Regions from separate parts of the Photobacterium sp. GSS17 genome, predicted to be linked through region 1. Evidence: predicted binding sites of a transcription regulator. Region 1 holds the regulator's gene; each other region holds the start of a gene.
The links. The regulator PurR, encoded in region 1, represses purine synthesis genes. The targets are predictions, from matches to a motif close to TNANGNAAACGTTTNCNTNA.
Positions count from the first base shown of each region.

Region 2: the regulator PurR is predicted to act here: its motif matches at 2,351-2,370, upstream of glpX (class II fructose-bisphosphatase).
Region 3: the regulator PurR is predicted to act here: its motif matches at 3,432-3,451, upstream of purM (phosphoribosylformylglycinamidine cyclo-ligase).
Region 4: the regulator PurR is predicted to act here: its motif matches at 3,183-3,202, upstream of folD (bifunctional methylenetetrahydrofolate dehydrogenase/methenyltetrahydrofolate cyclohydrolase FolD).

Region 1 covers NZ_CP117517.1:1,431,735-1,436,569, reverse strand. Annotated here, with positions in the region: gene PGW97_RS06345 (FecCD family ABC transporter permease) at 1-1,035, shown strand, start outside; gene PGW97_RS06340 (heme ABC transporter ATP-binding protein) at 1,032-1,970, shown strand; gene purR (HTH-type transcriptional repressor PurR) at 2,496-3,503, shown strand; cyclic di-GMP riboswitch class I at 3,707-3,813, shown strand; gene PGW97_RS06330 (TfoX/Sxy family DNA transformation protein) at 3,937-4,527, shown strand; gene PGW97_RS06325 (hypothetical protein) at 4,727-4,835, shown strand, end outside.
Region 2 covers NZ_CP117517.1:3,358,807-3,363,641, reverse strand. Annotated here, with positions in the region: gene PGW97_RS15360 (ferredoxin--NADP reductase) at 1-506, opposite strand, end outside; gene PGW97_RS15355 (helix-turn-helix transcriptional regulator) at 520-1,137, opposite strand; gene glpX (class II fructose-bisphosphatase) at 1,282-2,289, opposite strand; gene glpK (glycerol kinase GlpK) at 2,542-4,059, opposite strand; gene PGW97_RS15340 (MIP/aquaporin family protein) at 4,140-4,835, opposite strand, start outside.
Region 3 covers NZ_CP117517.1:2,855,780-2,860,614, reverse strand. Annotated here, with positions in the region: gene dauA (C4-dicarboxylic acid transporter DauA) at 1-128, shown strand, start outside; gene lpcA (D-sedoheptulose 7-phosphate isomerase) at 191-769, shown strand; gene PGW97_RS12875 (class II glutamine amidotransferase) at 809-1,618, shown strand; gene purN (phosphoribosylglycinamide formyltransferase) at 1,681-2,325, opposite strand; gene purM (phosphoribosylformylglycinamidine cyclo-ligase) at 2,330-3,370, opposite strand; gene upp (uracil phosphoribosyltransferase) at 3,567-4,193, shown strand; gene PGW97_RS12855 (uracil-xanthine permease family protein) at 4,564-4,835, opposite strand, start outside.
Region 4 covers NZ_CP117517.1:1,024,393-1,029,227, forward strand. Annotated here, with positions in the region: gene PGW97_RS04630 (peptide MFS transporter) at 1-78, opposite strand, end outside; gene rfaH (transcription/translation regulatory transformer protein RfaH) at 491-988, shown strand; gene galU (UTP--glucose-1-phosphate uridylyltransferase GalU) at 1,057-1,965, shown strand; gene folD (bifunctional methylenetetrahydrofolate dehydrogenase/methenyltetrahydrofolate cyclohydrolase FolD) at 2,174-3,031, opposite strand; tRNA gene PGW97_RS04650 (tRNA-Arg) at 3,454-3,530, shown strand; gene PGW97_RS04655 (O-methyltransferase) at 4,057-4,635, shown strand; gene PGW97_RS04660 (SDR family NAD(P)-dependent oxidoreductase) at 4,680-4,835, opposite strand, start outside.

The sequences.
Region 1 (4,835 bases):
CAGTTACAACGACTCCCAACCCGCGTGGTCTTTCCGGCTGGTCTGGCTTTGCTGACAATGACGCTGATCGTCTCAATGACGGTCGGCCCAATGGCAATCAGCGTCAAGGACAGCCTCCATGCGCTTCTGCCGTGGCAGACCGAACTGCCGACTCATATCAGTATGGTCATTCAGCAAATTCGCCTGCCCCGAACCCTGATGGGAATTGCCGTCGGTGCCATTCTGGCGCTGTGTGGTGCTGTGATGCAGGGGTTGTTCCGCAACCCGCTGGCTGACCCGGGCATCATTGGGGTATCCGGCGGAGCAAGCCTGGGGGCCGCAGTCGGAATCGTGCTTTTTGCCCCGCTTGCCGCCCTTTCCCCCTACCTGCTCACACTGGGCACAGTGCCCGTGCTCGCTTTTCTGGGCGGCACTGCCACAACGTACCTGGTATACACTTTGGGAACCGATAAAAATGGCACATCCGTCACCGTCATGTTACTGGCTGGGGTTGCTATTGGCGCGCTGTCCGGCGCAGCACTGGGCCTGATGAACTACTATGCCGATGATCAGGCACTGCGAGATCTGTCATTGTGGACATTAGGCTCACTGGCTGGCGCAACCTGGCCCAGCATCGCTCTGGCCTATATGACGCTGGCGCTGCTGATTGTTCTTTTTGATCGCCATGCCAACGCCCTGAATGCCTTTTTGCTGGGAGAAGCAGAAGCTCGTCACCTGGGTGTTAACGTCCAGCACCTGAAACGCAGCCTGATTCTGCTTTGTGCCGCTGGCGTCGGAGTGGCCGTTTCCCTGACCGGGGTGATCGGTTTTGTTGGCCTGATTGTTCCCCATATTTGTCGAATGCTGATCGGGCCGAACCACAAAACCCTGCTTCCGCTGTCCGCTTTGCTTGGCGCTTTACTGCTCCTGATTGCTGACATGCTGGCGCGCGTTGTCGCGGCACCGTCAGAGCTTCCTGTTGGCATCATCACCGCGTTAATTGGCGCGCCATTTTTCATCACACTGTTAGTTAAGCAAAAGGGCAAACTGTCATGAGTGACAATCCAACAACCGTGAACGCTTCGTCCTTTGCACGCCAGCCAGCAGATTCGGCCAACCGCTCGTCTTTGGTAACAAAGCCAATTGTGGTAACAGAGCCCGTAGCAGTCAGCGTCACGGGTTTGAACCTCAGTCTGGGCGACAAAGTGATTCTGGACGACTTCTCGATCGACATTCGCTCAGGCGAGCTGACTGCACTGTTAGGCCCCAACGGCGCAGGGAAAAGTACCCTGCTGAAAGTTCTGTGTGGTGAACGGAGCGTGCCAGGGGAAATCTGCTATTTCGGCCGCAACCGACAAAACTGGCCACCCCATCAGCTGGCTCAGCATCTCGGCATCCTGCCGCAGCACAGCAGTCTGACATTTGCCTTCACGGCTGAAGAAGTGGTGGCTCTGGGGGCTTTGCCTCTCAATATCTCGCAGGCCCGTACCCGAAAAATTGCCAGTGAAAAAATGGCGCAGGTAGACGTGACTGCCCTGTCTTCACGTCTGTACCCGACCTTATCCGGCGGAGAAAAACAGCGGGTTCATTTTGCCCGCGTGCTGACACAATTAAGTCAGGCGGGCGAACAGTGCGTTCTGATGCTTGATGAACCGACCTCAGCGTTAGATCTGGCGCATCAGCACAACACGTTACGCGTCGCCAGAGACATGGCTCGGGCCGGCGCGGCGGTCATCGTCGTCATCCATGATCTGAACCTTGCTGCTCAGTACGCTGACCGGTTAGTTATCATGAACAACGGCAAAATCCAGGCAGATGGTAGCCCGCAGCATGCGTTAAGCGAATCGCTCATTGAAACCGTATATGGCTGGCCGGTATGCATCAGCCACCACCCGGTCGACGGCTACCCTGTCGTGTTACCGGCCGGTGAAAACGCAGACAGAAAAAAGGCAGAAAACAGAGCCGCTATTACTATCAATCAAACCTCGTGAAGCAGAGTGATAACGCCGCTTCAAGTGAAAAGACCACGGTTTTATAAGAGCGGAAACATCGTTGATTGAGCGAAATTAGTACCGGTTGTCGCGCAGCAAGCACAACCGGTATTTTTATTCCATGCAAACTGATTTATTGCAGGATATTAAATTTGTTTCAAATCAAGTTATTACCATAACAATAAATTGCAGCGTAGAGCCTTGTTACAAGCAAAATATTGATAACTGTCAATTAATATCCATGACTTTGGCCAGAAACATTGCACTATTGGCCACACTCAGTAAAATGTGATCGCAAGCGATTAAACAATGCAAATGATCCATGCAACGCGTTTTATTAGCGCGGGTACGATTTTTTGTTATCAGAGATGAAGCCGCCCGTTCGAGATGCGGCCTTTTGGCGTTTCTGGTAATTCCACCTAACAGAATAGTGAATGGCATCCCTGACATCGCAACTCATCACTGTCCTCTTAGGTAATGCATTCAATTTAAAGGTCTGCGGACCCATTCACTAGAAGAATAACTATGGCAACGATTAAAGATGTTGCACGTATGGCTGGTGTTTCAACCACCACCGTTTCACACGTGATCAACAAAACACGCTTCGTGGCTGAAGCAACACAGAAGAAAGTTCTCGCGGCGGTTGAAGAGCTGAACTACGCACCAAGTGCCGTAGCACGAAGCCTGAAGTGCAATACAACCCGCACCATCGGCATGCTGGTAACCAAATCGACCAACCCGTTTTTCGCTGAAGTTGTCCACGGCGTTGAAGAATATTGCTACGGTGAAGGCTATACGCTGATTCTGTGTAACACCGAAGGTAACCTGGAAAAGCAAAGAGATTACCTGCGTATGCTGGCCGAAAAACGGGTAGATGGCCTGCTGGTGATGTGTTCGGATCTTGACGAGCAACTATTGGAACTGCTGGAGCGCCAGAAAGATCTGCCGATGGTGATCATGGACTGGGGTCCGGAAAGCCCGCACACCGATAAAATTCAGGACAATGCTGAACTTGGCGGCTACGTGGCAACCAAATTCTTTATTGAGCACGGTCATAAGGAAATTGGCTGTCTGACTGGCCACGCAGAAAAAGCGGCCTGTCGCGAACGCCTGAAAGGTTTCCGCAAGGCAATGACAGAAGCCGGACTAGACATCAATGAAGACTGGATTCTGGAAGGTGACTTCGAATGTGAATCTGCGGTAAAAGCGGCCAACACATTTATGGCAATGGAAAAGCGTCCAACCGCGATTTTCTGCTTCAATGACATCATGGCGATGGGCATGATCAGTACATTTGAGCAAGCCGGTATCCGTGTACCTGACGATATGTCGATCATTGGCTACGATAACATCGACCTGGCACCGTATTTTTCACCGCCACTGACCACGATCCACCAGCCTAAACGCCGTTTGGGTAAGAGTGCGGTTGAGATTCTGATGGATCGCGTGAAGAACAAAGAACACGAGCATCAGGTTTTTGAAATGATACCAGAACTGGTCGTTCGCAAATCAGTGCGTAACCTGAACAGCTGATATGCATAACTTGATGACAAATGTATGACAAACCGGAGATTTTTATCTCCGGTTTTTTTGTACCACTTTTGACTTAAACAGTAATAAATTCACAACATTAGAAGTATATCACTATAAAAATTGTGAGATATTACTGGGAGCAATATCACACTTTAAAAGTTGGGAGCAAGTTCAAAATAATCTTCTGAGATATGCTTTAGGTGTCACGAACAAGGCAAACCTATCGAAAGGTAGGGACGCAAAGCTTCCGGCCTAAGAGTAGGCAGTTTTATTTTTAAAGCAGTCAACTTATGGTAGCGGGGTTGCCGATGGATATAGCAGATAACATCAGGAAATAATTTCACTTTTCCCTGACAGTTCGTTTTACAACTCTGCTATTCTTGAATCCTCGCTCGTTGTTAGGTGACCTAGTAACAATTCACCGAGAAGACGCATGGACAAACCAGTACTCAAAGATTCATTACGCCTTTTTAATAATTTCGATAACGTCAAATCACGCTCAATGTTTGGCGGCTTTGGCATATTTTCTGGCGAAACAATGTTTGCACTCGTGGTAAATGACAAACTGCATTTACGGGCGAATGCCGACAATGAAAAGGAATATAAATCCGCAGGAATGAAACCTTATGTATATAAGAAACGTGGCTTTCCTGTTGTAACCAAACATTATGCCATTCCTGAAGAGTGGTGGGACGATACTGATAAAATTCTGGCTCAGGCGAAATTGTCTTTATCTGCCGCTAAAGCAGATAAAGAAATAAAAAATAACACCTCTCCCAATCGAATCAAAGATTTACCCAATCTTCGCCTGGCGAATGAGAGGATGTTGAAAAAAGCCGGAATAACCACAGTGGATGAGCTGTACGAAGCCGGTGCCCTGAATGCGTATAAAGCGCTACAGAGCACTCATGAAGGCGAAGTAAGTATCGACTTACTGTGGGCTTTGGAAGGAGCAATCAGTGGCAAGCACTGGTCTGTTATCCCGAAAGAGCGGCGCTCAGAACTTCTTGCGAAATTAAGTTAATCGCAACCTAACACATATAAAAGAGATCTTCGGATCTCTTTTTTATTCCCAACATATTTTTGGCTCTGCAATGACAGAATAATGTCATTCCCTGTCAAACATTGAATTAACTCACAAAGCTGCTTATTAATTCGGCAACACACTTTTATTCAATGAGGGCAATTGTAGAATTAGCCGGATGTAAAACACCGGAGGTTATATGAACTATTCCCAACCTTTCCCAGGACAAAATGAACAGATGTTCAAGGATAAGTTTGGCAAATGGCCACGCCTGATGCGAGCGGTGGTTCTTATTAGCCTGCTTCCGC
Region 2 (4,835 bases), 1.7 Mb from region 1:
TGGACAATCAGCTGGTCCGGGTGTTTTTCCAGCAGGGTATTGATCTCCGCCTGATAGCTCAGATCGGCCGCGAAGCGCACCGCGTGGATCAGTATGACTTTGCGAAACCGTTTCCAGACCTCGGCTTCGCGCAGAATCGACAGATACGGGCCAATCGCAGTCCCGGTGGCCAGCAACCAGAGATGTTCGCCGTCCGGCACCTCATCAAGGGTAAAAAAGCCGGTCGCCCGGGCTGAAATCAGGACTTCATCACCGGCTTCCAGGGCATGGAGAGCAGGAGAAAGCTGGCCGTCCGCCACGCGGGTAGCATAAATTTCAATGTGCGGGCTCGACGGAGGATTAACGAAGGAGTAGGCACGCTGAACCCGTTTGCCGTCAATATCCAGCGCCAGTTTAGTAAACTGGCCGGCTTTGAAGGGTTCGATGTTGGCCGTCAGCACCAGGCTAAATAAGTCCTGGTTCCAATGGCGGTTAGTAATAACCTGAGCGGGGATCCAGTCAGCCATAATGTTCTCCTCGTTATGATTTTTTTATGCGATACGTACAGCGCCTCTCGCCAGCAATAATGTGTTCATTACGCTCTACCTGGATGTCCTTACCCAGTAGACGTTGGAAAATGGTGAGTTCGGACCGACAAAGGGACGGGCAGTGCTCGGCGGCATGACAGATAGGACAGTGATTCTCAATCAGGATAAAGTCCTCGCCATCCCGTTGAAGCTCTGCCATGTAGCCTTCCTGTTCCCTGAGTGTAGTCAGAATTTGCAGTTTTTCTTCTAAATTTTCGGCCTGTGCCAGCTCGGCCTGATATTGTTCAAAGGTTTGATTCTCCCGGCGTTCGACGACCTGATCGAGGCCGCTGCGGCCAAACAGTTCTTCGACAGAATCAAGCATTTGAATAATAAGATCGCCGTGACGGTCAGCAAATCGCTTGTGCCCTTTGGGTGTCAGGTGCCAGTGGCGGGTCGGCCGGCCCACTTTCACTTTGACATCCTCAAAGTCCACCAGGCCATCTTCTTCCAAGCCGAGCATGTGCTGGCGCACGCCCATGGTCGTGAGCTTGAACTCTTCAGCCAGCATTTTGGCCGTCACCGGTCCTTCTCGTTTCATCCGGTAAAGAATTCGATCAATGGTTTTCATAGCCACCCGTGTTAAAAAAGTGTTCCTAGTAATTATGTAGTCAGGCTGCTAAATAAAGCAACAACTTTACAAAGTGAGGCGGGGGAGGATCACGGGTAATAAGGAAGGAAAAGGGCGCACTTGTTGTGCGCCCGGGAGATGCGGTTACAGGATGTGGTCTTTGATGGCCTCATCCTTGCGATCCAGGTAGTGGGTCGATTTGATGCGGCGGATCGTGCGGCATTTACCGCGGATCAGCAGAGTCTCGGTCGTCGCCATGTTGCCCTGACGGGTAATCCCTTCTAGCAGGTCGCCTTTGGTGATCCCGGTACCGGCAAAAATCACGTTATCGCTGCGTGCCATGTCATTCATGGTCAGGATAGTGTTCGGCTCAATGCCCATTTCGCGGCAACGGCTGATTTCTACTTCGCCCAGCTCGCGGTTTTCAGCCGTATCGCCTTTGACCTGATGACGCGGCAGCAGACGGCCATGCATGTCGCCGCCCAGCGCGCGGATCGCGGCGGCAGAAACTACGCCTTCCGGTGCGCCGCCAATGCAGTACATAAGGTCAACTTCGCTGTCTGGCATACAGGTCAAGATGGAAGCGGCTACATCACCGTCCGGCACGGCGTACACGCGTACACCCATCGCCTGCATCTCTGCAATCACTTGTTCGTGACGTGGCTTGGCCAGAGTGATGACCACTAGGCGATCCAGGGGTTTATCCAGCGCAGCGGCAACGGCTTTCAGGTTGTCAGTCAGGGATTTGCCCAGATCGATCACCCCTTTGGCGGCCGGACCGACAACCAGTTTTTCCATGTACATGTCAGGGGCTTTGAGGAATGACCCTTTTTCACCGGCCGCCAGAACGGCCAGGGCGTTGTTCTGGCCCATTGCTGTCATACGGGTGCCTTCGATAGGATCCACTGCGATATCAACGGCATCACCGCCAGTACCCACTTTTTCCCCGATGTAGAGCATAGGTGCTTCATCGATCTCACCTTCACCGATGACGATTTCACCGTCAATTTCAGTTTGGTTGAGCAGGGCACGCATCACTTCGACCGCTGCGCCGTCGGCCGCGTTTTTGTCGCCGCGGCCCAGCCATTTGTAGCCAGCCAGTGCAGCGCCTTCTGTGACGCGGGAAAATGCCATCGCCAAATCGCGTTTCATGGTTACTCCAGAAAAAGAAAATCAGTGGGCTAGAAAACTGGCGGCGATTTTATCACAGCTGACAAGGAAACGTTTGCGTTTGCGCAAAAATGTGAAATTCGCAGCGGTTTACGCGCAGAATCGGATCGAAAGCGAAATGTTTGTTCGGGGCGCGCTGGGGATACGGCACCGGGCTGGAGTGTTCTGGTGACGGTCGCGGGCATGAAAAAGGCCTGCATCGGCAGGCCTTGAAAGGGAACGAGTTTGAGGGGATTAGCAATCGTCTTCGTCGATGGCCCAGCCTTTGGCGCACTCCACCGCACGTTTCCAGCCGCGGTAGCGACGGTTACGTTTGTTCTCATCGGCACATGGGATGAACTTGCGATCCAGCACAGCTTTGTCTTTTAGCTCATCGATGTTGCCCCAGAATCCGACTGCCAGACCAGCCAGGTAGGCAGCCCCCAGTGCGGTAACTTCGGTTACCACCGGACGGTGCACCTCAGTATTAAGGATGTCGGACTGGAACTGCATCAGGAAGTTGTTGGCGACCGCGCCACCGTCCACTCGCAGGCTCGCCAGTTGAATGCCGGAATCTGCCTGCATTGCGTCCAGGACATCGCGGGTCTGGTAGGCCACACTTTCCAGCGTTGCGCGGATAATATGGTTTGAGTTCACCCCGCGGGTCAGACCAACGATGGCACCACGCGCGTAAGGGTCCCAGTAAGGCGCACCCAGACCGGTGAAAGCCGGTACCACATACACGCCGTTGGCGCTGCCCACTTTCTCTGCAAAGTATTCGGAGTCTTTGGCATCGTCCAGCAGTTTGACTTCATCACGCAGCCACTGAATTGACGCACCACCCATAAAGACGGCACCTTCCAGGGCGTAGGCCACTTCCCCTTTCGGGCCACAGGCCAGGGTTGTCAGCAGGCCGTTGTGTGAGGTGACTTTCTCGCTGCCGGTATTCATCAGCAGGAAGCAGCCGGTACCGTAGGTATTTTTCGCCTGACCGGCGCTGACACACATCTGGCCAAACAGTGCAGCCTGCTGGTCACCGGCAATCCCGGCGATAGGAATACGGGTACCGCCTTTACCACCGATGTTGGTTTTGCCGTACACTTCAGATGAAGGCTTCACTTCCGGCATCATCGACAGTGGGATATCCAGCGCTTTCAGCAGTTTTTCATCCCACTCCAGGGTATTGATGTTGAACACCATAGTACGTGAGGCGTTGGTGTAATCCGTCACGTGAACACGGCCCTGGGTCATTTTCCAGATCAGCCAGGTATCGACCGTACCGAACAGCAGGTTGCCGGCTTCTGCCTCTTCGCGGGCACCTTCGACGTTGTCGAGGATCCACTTGATTTTGGTACCGGAGAAGTACGGGTCAACAACCAGGCCGGTGTTGTCACGGATGTACTCTTCCAGCCCTTCAGCTTTTAGTTTTTCGCAGATATCAGCGGTACGGCGGCACTGCCAGACGATGGCATTGTAAACCGGCTTACCTGTATTTTTGTCCCAGACAATGGTGGTTTCACGTTGGTTAGTGATACCAATCCCCGCCACCTGATCAGAGCTGATACCGGCTTTTGCCAGCGCTTCGACCAGTGTAGAGCTTTGTGTTGCGTAGATTTCAAGAGGGTCATGCTCAACCCATCCGGCTTTCGGATAGATTTGGGTAAATTCACGCTGCGCGGAACACACAATATTGGCGTTGTGGTCCAGCACCACGGCGCGTGAGCTGGTCGTCCCCTGATCTAGTGCAACAATGTACTTTTGCTCTGTTGTCATGACGGTTTCCTCTATTTTCATTTTATAAGGGTAGTAGAGTGTTTGTTATTCATACGTAGCTGCGGCATGAACGCCATTGACTACGCTTGTGCTGCGCTTTTGTCACCAGCCTCTTCACACTGGTTAGGTAGCGTGCAGCGGTTACCAGGCAGATACACACCGATGGTTTTCGGGTATAGCCAGGCACCGGCACAGGCACCCAGAATTGGGGCTACGAAAGGCACGATAAAGTAAGGGATGTCTTTCCCGCCGGTCAGCGCTACGTCGCCCCAGCCAGCCAGGAAAGCAAAGAATTTAGGACCGAAATCGCGCGCCGGGTTCATGGCAAAACCGGTTAGCGGACCGAGAGAGCCGCCGATCACCGCAATCAGAATACCGATTAGCAGCGGGCCCATGGCACCGCGTGGTGCACCGTTTTTCTCGTCACCGATGGCCAGGATGGCGAACATCAGCACGGCAGTGATCACAAATTCCACCGCAAAGGCTCCGCTGAAAGACAGGGCGGCATTCGGGTATGTCGAGAAGATACCGGCTGTTGCCAGGCTGGCTTCGGTACCGCGCACAATGCCGTTGGCGGTTTCGAAGTTGGTAAACAGGTTGCCGTACAGGCTGTAAATCAACGCGGCGGTAAAGAAGGCACCAAGCATTTGTGCCGCAATGTACGGCAGGACTTTGCGTTTATCGAAACCGTGGAACATTGCCAGTGCGATGGTCACGGCTGGGTTGATGTGCGCGCCGGACACACCGGCGGTGCAGTAAATCGCAATTGCCACACC
Region 3 (4,835 bases), 1.4 Mb from region 1:
TGGCGCTGGAAAATGTGGCGCTCTACCACAGCACAGAGTCATTACGTGAGCATTTGGCGAGTCAGACTCACAATGTTCTGGGTCAGGAGTCGACACCTCCGGCGGTTTCTTTGTACACTGCAAGCTAAGGCCATGTATCTGCGGGGCATCATGCCCCGCTTTTAGTATGTGAATAACCAGAGTAGAGCCTATGTACCAAGATATTATCCGCGCAGAGTTGACAGAAGCGGCCGAAGTGCTGAACCGCTTTCTGAGCGACGAGAAGAACATTGCTGATATCGAAGCTGCAGCCAAGCTGCTGGCCGAATCATTCAAACAGGGCGGTAAGGTACTGTCATGCGGTAACGGTGGATCCCACTGTGATGCCATGCATTTTGCGGAAGAGCTGACAGGGCGATACCGTGAAAACCGTCCGGGTTATCCCGGCATTGCGATTTCTGATCCCAGCCATCTGTCCTGTGTCAGTAACGACTTCGGCTATGAACATGTGTTCTCGCGCTACCTTGAAGCGGTGGGAATGAAAGGGGATGTCCTGTTCGGGCTGTCAACGTCCGGCAACTCCGGCAACATCCTGAAAGCCATTGACGCGGCGAAAGCCAAAGGCATGAAAGTGATCGCCCTGACCGGCAAAGACGGCGGCAAGATGGCCGGACTGGCGGATGTGGAGATCCGTGTCCCACATTTTGGCTATGCTGATCGTATCCAGGAAGTGCATATCAAGATTATCCACATCCTGATCATGCTGATTGAAAAAGAGATGGCGGCATAACACCACTTGGTGTCTGAGCGATTTAGGACATAGCGGAAGATGTGTGAACTCCTTGGCATGAGTGCCAATGTACCGACTGACATTTGTTTTAGCTTTACCGGCCTGATGCAGCGGGGCGGTAAAACCGGCCCGCACCGTGATGGCTGGGGAATCACCTTTTACGAAGGAAAGGGATTCCGTACGTTTAAAGATCCGTCTCCGAGCTTTGACTCGCGTATTGCTGAGTTGGTTCAGAACTATCCGATTAAGAGCTGCGCGGTGGTCAGCCATATTCGGCAGGCTAACCGGGGCGGGGTGAATCTGGAAAATACTCATCCGTTCACGCGGGAACTTTGGGGGCAGTACTGGACGTTCGCCCACAACGGACAACTGACCGGTTATGATCAGCTGGAAACCGGACGGTTCAAGCCGGTTGGCGAAACGGACAGTGAAAAAGCGTTCTGCTGGCTGCTCAATCAGCTGGATGCCCGGTTTCCGGAAATCCCGCAGGATTGTGATGCGATGTTTGCGCTGGTGGCCGAATGTTGTGACACCCTGAGACAACTGGGGGTTTACAATATGCTGCTGAGTAATGGTGAGTATGTACTGACTTATTGCAGCAATAACCTGCACTGGATTACCCGACGTGCACCGTTCGGTAAGGCGTCACTGATAGATGAAGATGTGACGATTGATTTCCAGCAGGAAACCACCCCGAATGATGTGGTGACGGTGATTGCGACCCAGCCGCTGACCAATGATGAGCGTTGGCACAAAATGGGCGTAGGGGAATTCAGTGTGTTCCACCTGGGTGAGCCGGTTTACAGCCGGGTATTAGAGTCTGATACCTCCGGCGAGAAGAAAAAATAAAAAACGCGACCATGGGTCGCGTTTTTTATTTTGGAACACAGAGAAAAGGGATTAAATGTTACTCAGTCCTCTGCCGCGTAACCGTTCGCTGGCAGGATATCCCCTTCAAACACCGCATTGTTTCCTTGCATAGTGACTCGCTGCTGTAAGCACCAGTTGGCAACAACCGGATAGATACGGTGCTCTTGCTGCTGTACGCGTGCCATGACATCCTCGGCGGTATCATCCTCGAAAATCGGCACTTTGGCTTGCAGGATCACCGGGCCACCATCAAGCTCTTCCGTGACGAAGTGCACGCTGGTGCCATGTTCGGTATCACCGGCATCAATGGCTCTCTGGTGAGTGTTCAACCCGGTGTACTTTGGCAGCAGGGAAGGGTGAATATTGATCATTCGCCCCTGATAGTGACGAACGAACTCGGCACTCAGAATCCGCATGAAGCCAGCCAGAATGATCAGATCCGGTGAGAACTGATCAATGTTGTCGGCCATAGCCCGGTCAAAGGCTTCACGATCGGTGTAATCACCGGCAGCCAGGTGCAGCGTATCAATACCTGCCTGATGAGCCCGTTCCAACCCGTATGCATCCGCTTTGTTCGAGATAACGGCCGCTATGCGCGCGTTCTCAATGATGCCTGACTCGCAGGCATCAATAATGGCTTGCAGGTTGGAGCCGTTACCGGAGATCAGAACGACAATATTTTTCATACGATTACAGGATCTCCACCTGTGCTTCGTTAGCGCCGGCTTCAGCAATGTGACCCAGTAGCCAGGCGTTTTCACCTTCTGCGTTTAAAATGGCAATCGCTTGTTCAGCCTGAGCTTGTGGCAGCGCAATCACTAGACCCACGCCGCAGTTGAAAGTGCGGTACATTTCGTAGGTTTCGACATTACCGGCTTGCTGCAGCCAGTTGAACACGGCTGGCCATTCCCAGCTGTTACCGTCAACCACAGCTTTGGTCCCTTGCGGCAGAACGCGAGGGATATTTTCCCAGAAACCGCCGCCTGTGATGTGAGAAATCGCGTGAACATCGCAGCTTTCCATCATCTTCAGAGTCGATTTCACATAAATTTTTGTTGGCTCCAGCAGGTGGTCAGCCAGAGGTTTGCCTTCCAGATCCTGGCTCAGGTCGGCGGCAGACACTTCAATGATTTTACGAATCAGTGAGAAGCCGTTAGAGTGAGGGCCGCTTGAGGCAACCGCAATCAGGGCATCGCCGGCTTGTACTTTACTGCCGTCGATAATCTCTTCTTTTTCCACCACACCCACGCAGAAGCCTGCTACATCGTAGTCTTCGCCGTGGTACATGCCCGGCATTTCAGCCGTTTCACCGCCGATCAACGCACAACCAGACTGCACACACCCTTCACCGATACCGGCAACAACCTGAGCGGCAGTGTCGACATCCAGTTTGCCTGTTGCGTAGTAGTCCAGGAAGAACAGCGGTTCAGCGCCCTGTACAATCAGGTCGTTGACACACATGGCCACCAGATCAATCCCGATCGTGTCATGTTTGTTCAGATCCATTGCCAGACGCAGCTTGGTACCCACACCGTCTGTACCGGACACCAGCACTGGCTCCTTATACTTAGTCGGCAACGCACACAACGCACCAAATCCGCCGATACCGCCCATCACTTCAGGACGGTGGGTGCGTTTTACCACCCCTTTAATACGATCAACTAATGCATTACCTGCATCGATATCAACACCAGCATCTTTGTAACTAAGAGAAGAGTTATTGCCGCTCACAGGAGGTCCCTCAACGTATTAAAGTAAAAAAGCGGGGGTATGATAACAGCACTCAGGGCGGAAAGGAAAACGTTTGCGTCAAATATTGTGAGAGGGTATTTCCTGACCAAACGCAAGGCTAGCCCCTACCAGAACCGTATTGGTCTAGTGTATAATAGTGCGATTTTTTGAAATTTTGTTAGCTTAGGAGTCAGAAATGAAAGTCGTTGAGGTAAAACACCCACTGGTAAAACATAAGATTGGTCTTATGCGCGAAGGTGACATCAGCACTAAGCGTTTCCGTGAGCTAGCAACAGAAGTCGGCAGCCTGCTGACTTACGAAGCGACGGCAGACTTCGAAACAGAAAAAGTGACTATTGAGGGCTGGAACGGTCCCGTTGAAGTTGACCAGATCAAAGGCAAGAAAGTTACCGTTGTGCCAATTCTGCGTGCCGGTCTGGGTATGATGGATGGCGTGCTGGAGCACATGCCAAGTGCTCGTATTTCAACCGTCGGGATTTACCGCGACGAGGAAACGCTGGAACCTGTTCCTTACTTCCACAAACTGGCTTCTAACATTGATGAGCGTATGGCGCTGGTCGTTGACCCAATGCTGGCAACAGGTGGCTCAATGATCGCGACGATCGACCTGCTGAAAGAGCACGGCTGTAAATCCATTAAAGTGCTGGTACTGGTTGCGGCGCCGGAAGGCATTGCGGCGCTGGAAAAAGCTCACCCGGACGTTGAGCTGTACACGGCAGCTATCGATGAGAAACTGAATGACAAAGGCTACATCGTTCCTGGTCTGGGCGATGCTGGTGACAAGATCTTCGGTACGAAGTAATTGTCAGACGGAGAATTCAGAAAAAGCCGGCGATTGCCGGCTTTTTTATGTCTGTAATTTTTGCGCTATCGAGATATAGGCATAAGCGGGATGGGAAAGTGAGTCAGGGTATCCTGAGCCTGAGTGAAACCGCGTCGAGCTATACCATGTCGCTACAACTACAACTACAGCTCCGTCATACCGCTCTATCATATAGCTCTATCTATTATAGCGACATCTTCACTGAGTGTGACCGTGGCAATGTTACACGCGGTTTATCCGCCATACACGACAACTTCTCGCGTTGCTGCCCTCAGTGTCAATTTTGCTGTAAACAAAAAGAGCTGCCCGAAGGCAGCTCTTATGTACTAGCGAACGCTAGTGTGAAGAATTATTTCGAGTCTTGCGCGCTGTCCAGCTGCGCATTATCAACCACGTGATTTTCACCCAGGTCCGCAGGCAGAATCAGGTTTAGTATAATGGCGACAATACCACACAGGCTGACACCTTGCAGGCTGAACTCGCCGATCCCAAAGGCCATACCGCCAATCCCGAATACCAGAGTAACGGCAACAATCACCAGGTTGCGTGATTTATGCAGATCCACCTGGTTTTTGATCAGCGTGTTCAGGCCGACGGTTGCGATTGAACCGAACAGCAGAA
Region 4 (4,835 bases), 410 kb from region 1:
TTCCCACAGTTCGGTTCCAAACAGCAAGAACAAACCTTTTGGATGGCCCAACAGGGTCCCACTTTTAAGATTGCTCATAATTATTCTCTAAGAATGGTTGGATTTGTGTTTGCAAATGCGGAGCTATTTATAAATGACAAATTAATAAACTGCAAATCTTTACAAAATCAAAACAAAATCTAAACGAGATAACATATTGATACAAAAGAGCTTGTATGAAAACCGGTCAAAACTGAAATTTCAGATTTCCCTATCGACATTTGTTACAAATCTCGTAATAAACGGTTATTTATTTATTAAATTTCGATTTTTTAATTATTTTTAGTTTTATGTGTCGTGAATGATGTTTTATTCATTATTGTTACAAATTTGGTGTGAAAAGGGCGGTTTTTAGCCGATTTGAGGCAGGTGAATGACTATTTGTTTGTCGTTTAGGTTGTAAAAACTATAATGGCAGCTCGGAAAAATTTGAGAATGGACAGAGACGAGCATGAAAGATTGGTACCTTTTGTATTGTAAGCGGAGTGAACAAGAACGAGCGGTGATCAATCTGGATCGTCAAGGGGTTGAGTGCTACTACCCTCAGGTTACGGTAGAAAAAATCATCCGTGGCAAGCGGATAACCGATTTTGAACCTTTGTTTCCGAGCTACATGTTTGTGTACTTTGATCCCGAGGCGATCAGCTATACCACAGTACGTTCAACACGTGGCGTGGCTGACTTTATTCGTCAGGGAGCGAAGCCTCAGGTGGTGTCACCGGACCTGATTTACGGCCTGATGATGAACGAGGATTCGGAAGAGCAGCAAGCCAAATTGACCAACCTGCCTAAACCGGGCGACACGCTGAAACTGACCCAGGGACAATTTAAAGGCATTGAAGCCATTTACCAGGAACCGGACGGAGAGAAGCGTTCTTTTATGCTGATCAACTTGTTAGGCCGTCCAGTGAAGGTGAGTGTTCAGAACGAAGATTTAATTAAACTTTAGTTCCGGACTCGGTAAGCGCGTGAGTCTTTGATATAGTTGCCGGGACAATTGAAATATGGAACAACATAATGCATAAAACTTCCTCTGTTCGTAAGGCAGTGATCCCTGTTGCCGGTCTAGGTACACGAATGCTTCCTGCAACAAAGGCCATTCCGAAAGAAATGTTGCCTATCGTTGATAAGCCACTGATTCAATATGTGGTTAACGAGTGTGTGGCGGCAGGTATCAAGGAAATTGTTCTGGTAACCCATTCGTCGAAGAACTCCATTGAAAACCACTTCGACACCTCGTTCGAGCTGGAAGCCACGCTGGAAAAACGTGTGAAGCGTCAGCTGCTGGATGAAGTTCAGAAGATTTGTCCGCCAGACGTAACCATTATGCATGTGCGTCAGGGGCAGGCGAAAGGCCTGGGTCACGCTGTACTGTGTGCTTATCCGCTGGTCGGTGACGAGCCGTTTGCTGTGGTACTGCCGGATGTCATTCTGGATGATGCTGCCAGCGATCTGCGCCGTGAGAATATGGCTGCGATGGTGAATGCCTTTAATGAAACGCGGATCAGCCAGGTCATGGTTGAACCTGTGCCGATGTCAGAGGTGTCCAGCTACGGTGTCGCCGATGTGGGCGGGGCAGAGCTGAAACCGGGTGAAAGTGCAGCGATGAGCAAAGTGGTTGAAAAACCGGCTCTTGAAGAAGCACCGTCTAACCTGGCTATAGTTGGTCGTTATATCCTGCCGGCAGAGATCTGGCCATTGCTGTCACGCACACCAGTTGGCGCTGGTGATGAAATTCAGCTGACAGATGCGATTGATATGCTGATGGAAAAGCAGCAGGTCAATGCTTTCCATATGTCTGGCAAGAGCCACGACTGTGGCAGCAAGCTGGGTTACATGAAGGCGTTTGTGGAATACGGCCTGCGCCATGATGTGCTAGGTGAAGATTTCAAAGCTTATCTGCAATCTCTGAAGACTGAACTGTAAGACTGTTGTCTGCGGGTGCGCGCAGACAAAATGCCCGTTAGGTTATTGTTGATTCAGATTACATAAAAAAGCGAGGGGCAGATGCCTCTCGCTTTTTTTGATCCAGTTAATGTTTGAACCAGTTGAAGATCCCGTACTTGGGGCGGGTACAACTGCATCAGGTTTAAGCGTCCGGTTTCGGTCTTTCCAGCGCTTTGTGGCGCTTGTTTTAGTCGCCGTGGTATTGTTCGCAAGCCAGTAGCGTGTTTTCAATCAGCGTGGCAACGGTCATCGGGCCGACACCGCCTGGTACCGGGGTAATGTGGCGGGCTTTTTCACGCGCAACATCGTATTCCACATCGCCAATCAGCTTGCCGTCATCAAGACGGTTAATGCCCACATCGATCACTGTCGCGCCTTCCTTAATCCAGTCACCCGGAATGAAGTTAGGTTTACCGACGGCAACGACTAGAATGTCAGCCTGGCGAACATGATTTTCCAGATCCTGAGTGAAGCGGTGGCAAGTTGTGGTGGTGGCACCGGCCAGCAGCAGCTCCAGTGTCATTGGACGGCCTACGATGTTTGAGGCACCCACGATGACGGCATGTTTACCGCGTACCGGAATATTGTAGCGCTCCATCAGCGTCATGATCCCTTTCGGGGTACAAGAGCGCAGTTTCGGGATGCGCTGACACAGACGGCCGACGTTGTAAGGGTGGAAGCCATCCACATCCTTTTCAGGCACAATGTGCTCTAGGACTTTGGTGCTGTCGATACCGGCAGGCAGAGGCAACTGCACCAGAATCCCGTCAATATCCTTGTCTCTGTTCAGCTCATCAATCAGAGTGAGCAGCTCAGCTTCCGTGGTCGTCGCCGGCAGGTCGAAAGACTTGGAAAGAAAGCCGACTTCATCGCAGGCTTTACGCTTGCTGCCGACATAAACCTGCGATGCAGGGTCATTACCTACCAGCACAACAGCTAAACCAGGTGCACGCAGTCCAGTAGCGACACGAGCCTTAACGCGAGCGGCAACTTCTTGACGAACCGTTTGTGAGATTAGTTTTCCATCAATAATTTGAGCGGCCATGTTTTTCCTTTGGTCGGTAATTGATTGAACAATTGGGTATCGACGGCATAACCAACACTGCAGAGGGAAAGGAAAGCAGTTTCTGCATTGAGCGGCGATAACCAATCGTGTATCTGGGCGCTATTGTCGCAGAGAATGTGAGTAAGATCTATAGCGCAAACGTTTGCTTTTGGTGTTTTGTACTTTGTTTAACGATTTTGTTACAAGCCTGTTCTGTTTGCTTGCCACTACGAACTTATCCTGGTGATTAATCTATGGTGTGGCCTACCTAAACGATGCGTCGTATTAGATTACCATTTCCCCGACACATTGCTCTTTGTTTAAACACTTGATGGCAAATACTCGTAAAATAGGGGGAAAGACGTTGACGTTAATTTTCGGCAACGTATAATCCCGACCCGTAACTCAGCGTTACGCAGTGTGCGCCCTTAGCTCAGTTGGATAGAGCACGTGCCTTCTAAGCATGTGGTCGCAGGTTCGAATCCTGCAGGGCGCGCCATGCATTTCGAGCCGCAGCAGGTTTTCCTGCTGCGGCTTTTTCATTTCTTCCGGGGCATCATCGTTATGCGACTGCCTTGTCATGCGGCTGCCCTGTATAGTCTTTTCCTCCCCTCTATATCTCCAGCTCCGGGAAGCAACTCGAAAGGATTTCGTATTTCACTGCCATCGCTTTTTCTGTCTCCTGTGTTACTGGCATGTGTCCTTTGGCCATTCCGTTACTTCTCGTCACCTTTCATTCTCTTTTTGATATTTTTGAGTCGGTCACCCGTTAAAGTGGCGCACTCGGTATGTGTAACATTTTGTTAATCAATCTATTTTTCAACACGCTTATTCATTGGGTGTGAGGGGGAGTGATTGTTTTGGTGGAATGTGTGGCTAGGGTCTCAACCTGAAGGAATTTTTACAGGAGCCAGGAAATCGGAGGCTATTCTTGCTGCGGGGCGCACCGGGCGCTCGAATAGTGTTTGGTGCCGAGGTTTGGTTATAAACACGGCTGAGCAGGTTGCTTAAAAAGGATATGGATGATGGCTAGGGATTTACAATCATTGCTAACGGATATTGAACGCAAAGGATTTGAAAACGACGCTGCGGAAACCGAGCGTGCGCGAAAATATCTTAATATCACCAAGGACACAGGGGAGCTGTTGCAGGTATTGGTTAAAACCAGCGGTGCTCGGCGGGTATTAGAAATCGGGACATCCAATGGATACTCGACACTGTGGTTGGCGAATGCATTAGGGCCATCGGGCATGGTGACAACGCTGGAGCAAAATCCGCATAAGATCGAAGAGGCACAGCACTATTTTTTGCAGGCGGGTTTGGCGGAGCGCATTGACATTATGCAAGGGGATGCCACGGCGCTGCTCACCATTCTGACCACACCGTTTGATTTTATTTTCCTGGATGCGGATCGCAGTGCATATATGACCATGCTGCCGGACCTGACACGGTTGCTGGCATCCGGGGGCCTTCTGGTGTGCGACAACGCCATTTCCCATCAACAAGAGCTGCAACCTTTTATGGATTACTTCATACAGGAGACCGGATTTGACGCAGCACTGGTTCCGGTAGGAAAAGGGGAGTTTTTGATTTACAAGCACTAAGCGTCTGTGTTGATAGGTGGATATTGTTCATTGCCACAACGGGATTACCAGGGAAGCACTGACCCGTCCCAGTGATAGAAGTGCCCGCTTTGCTCCGGTGTCATTGACTCGATCACACTGACGATCCGCTGGGCCGAAATGTCCGACGAATACAATTTGCTTGCCGTAATACGCGATTGAAAGGGAGCCGACAACTGGGT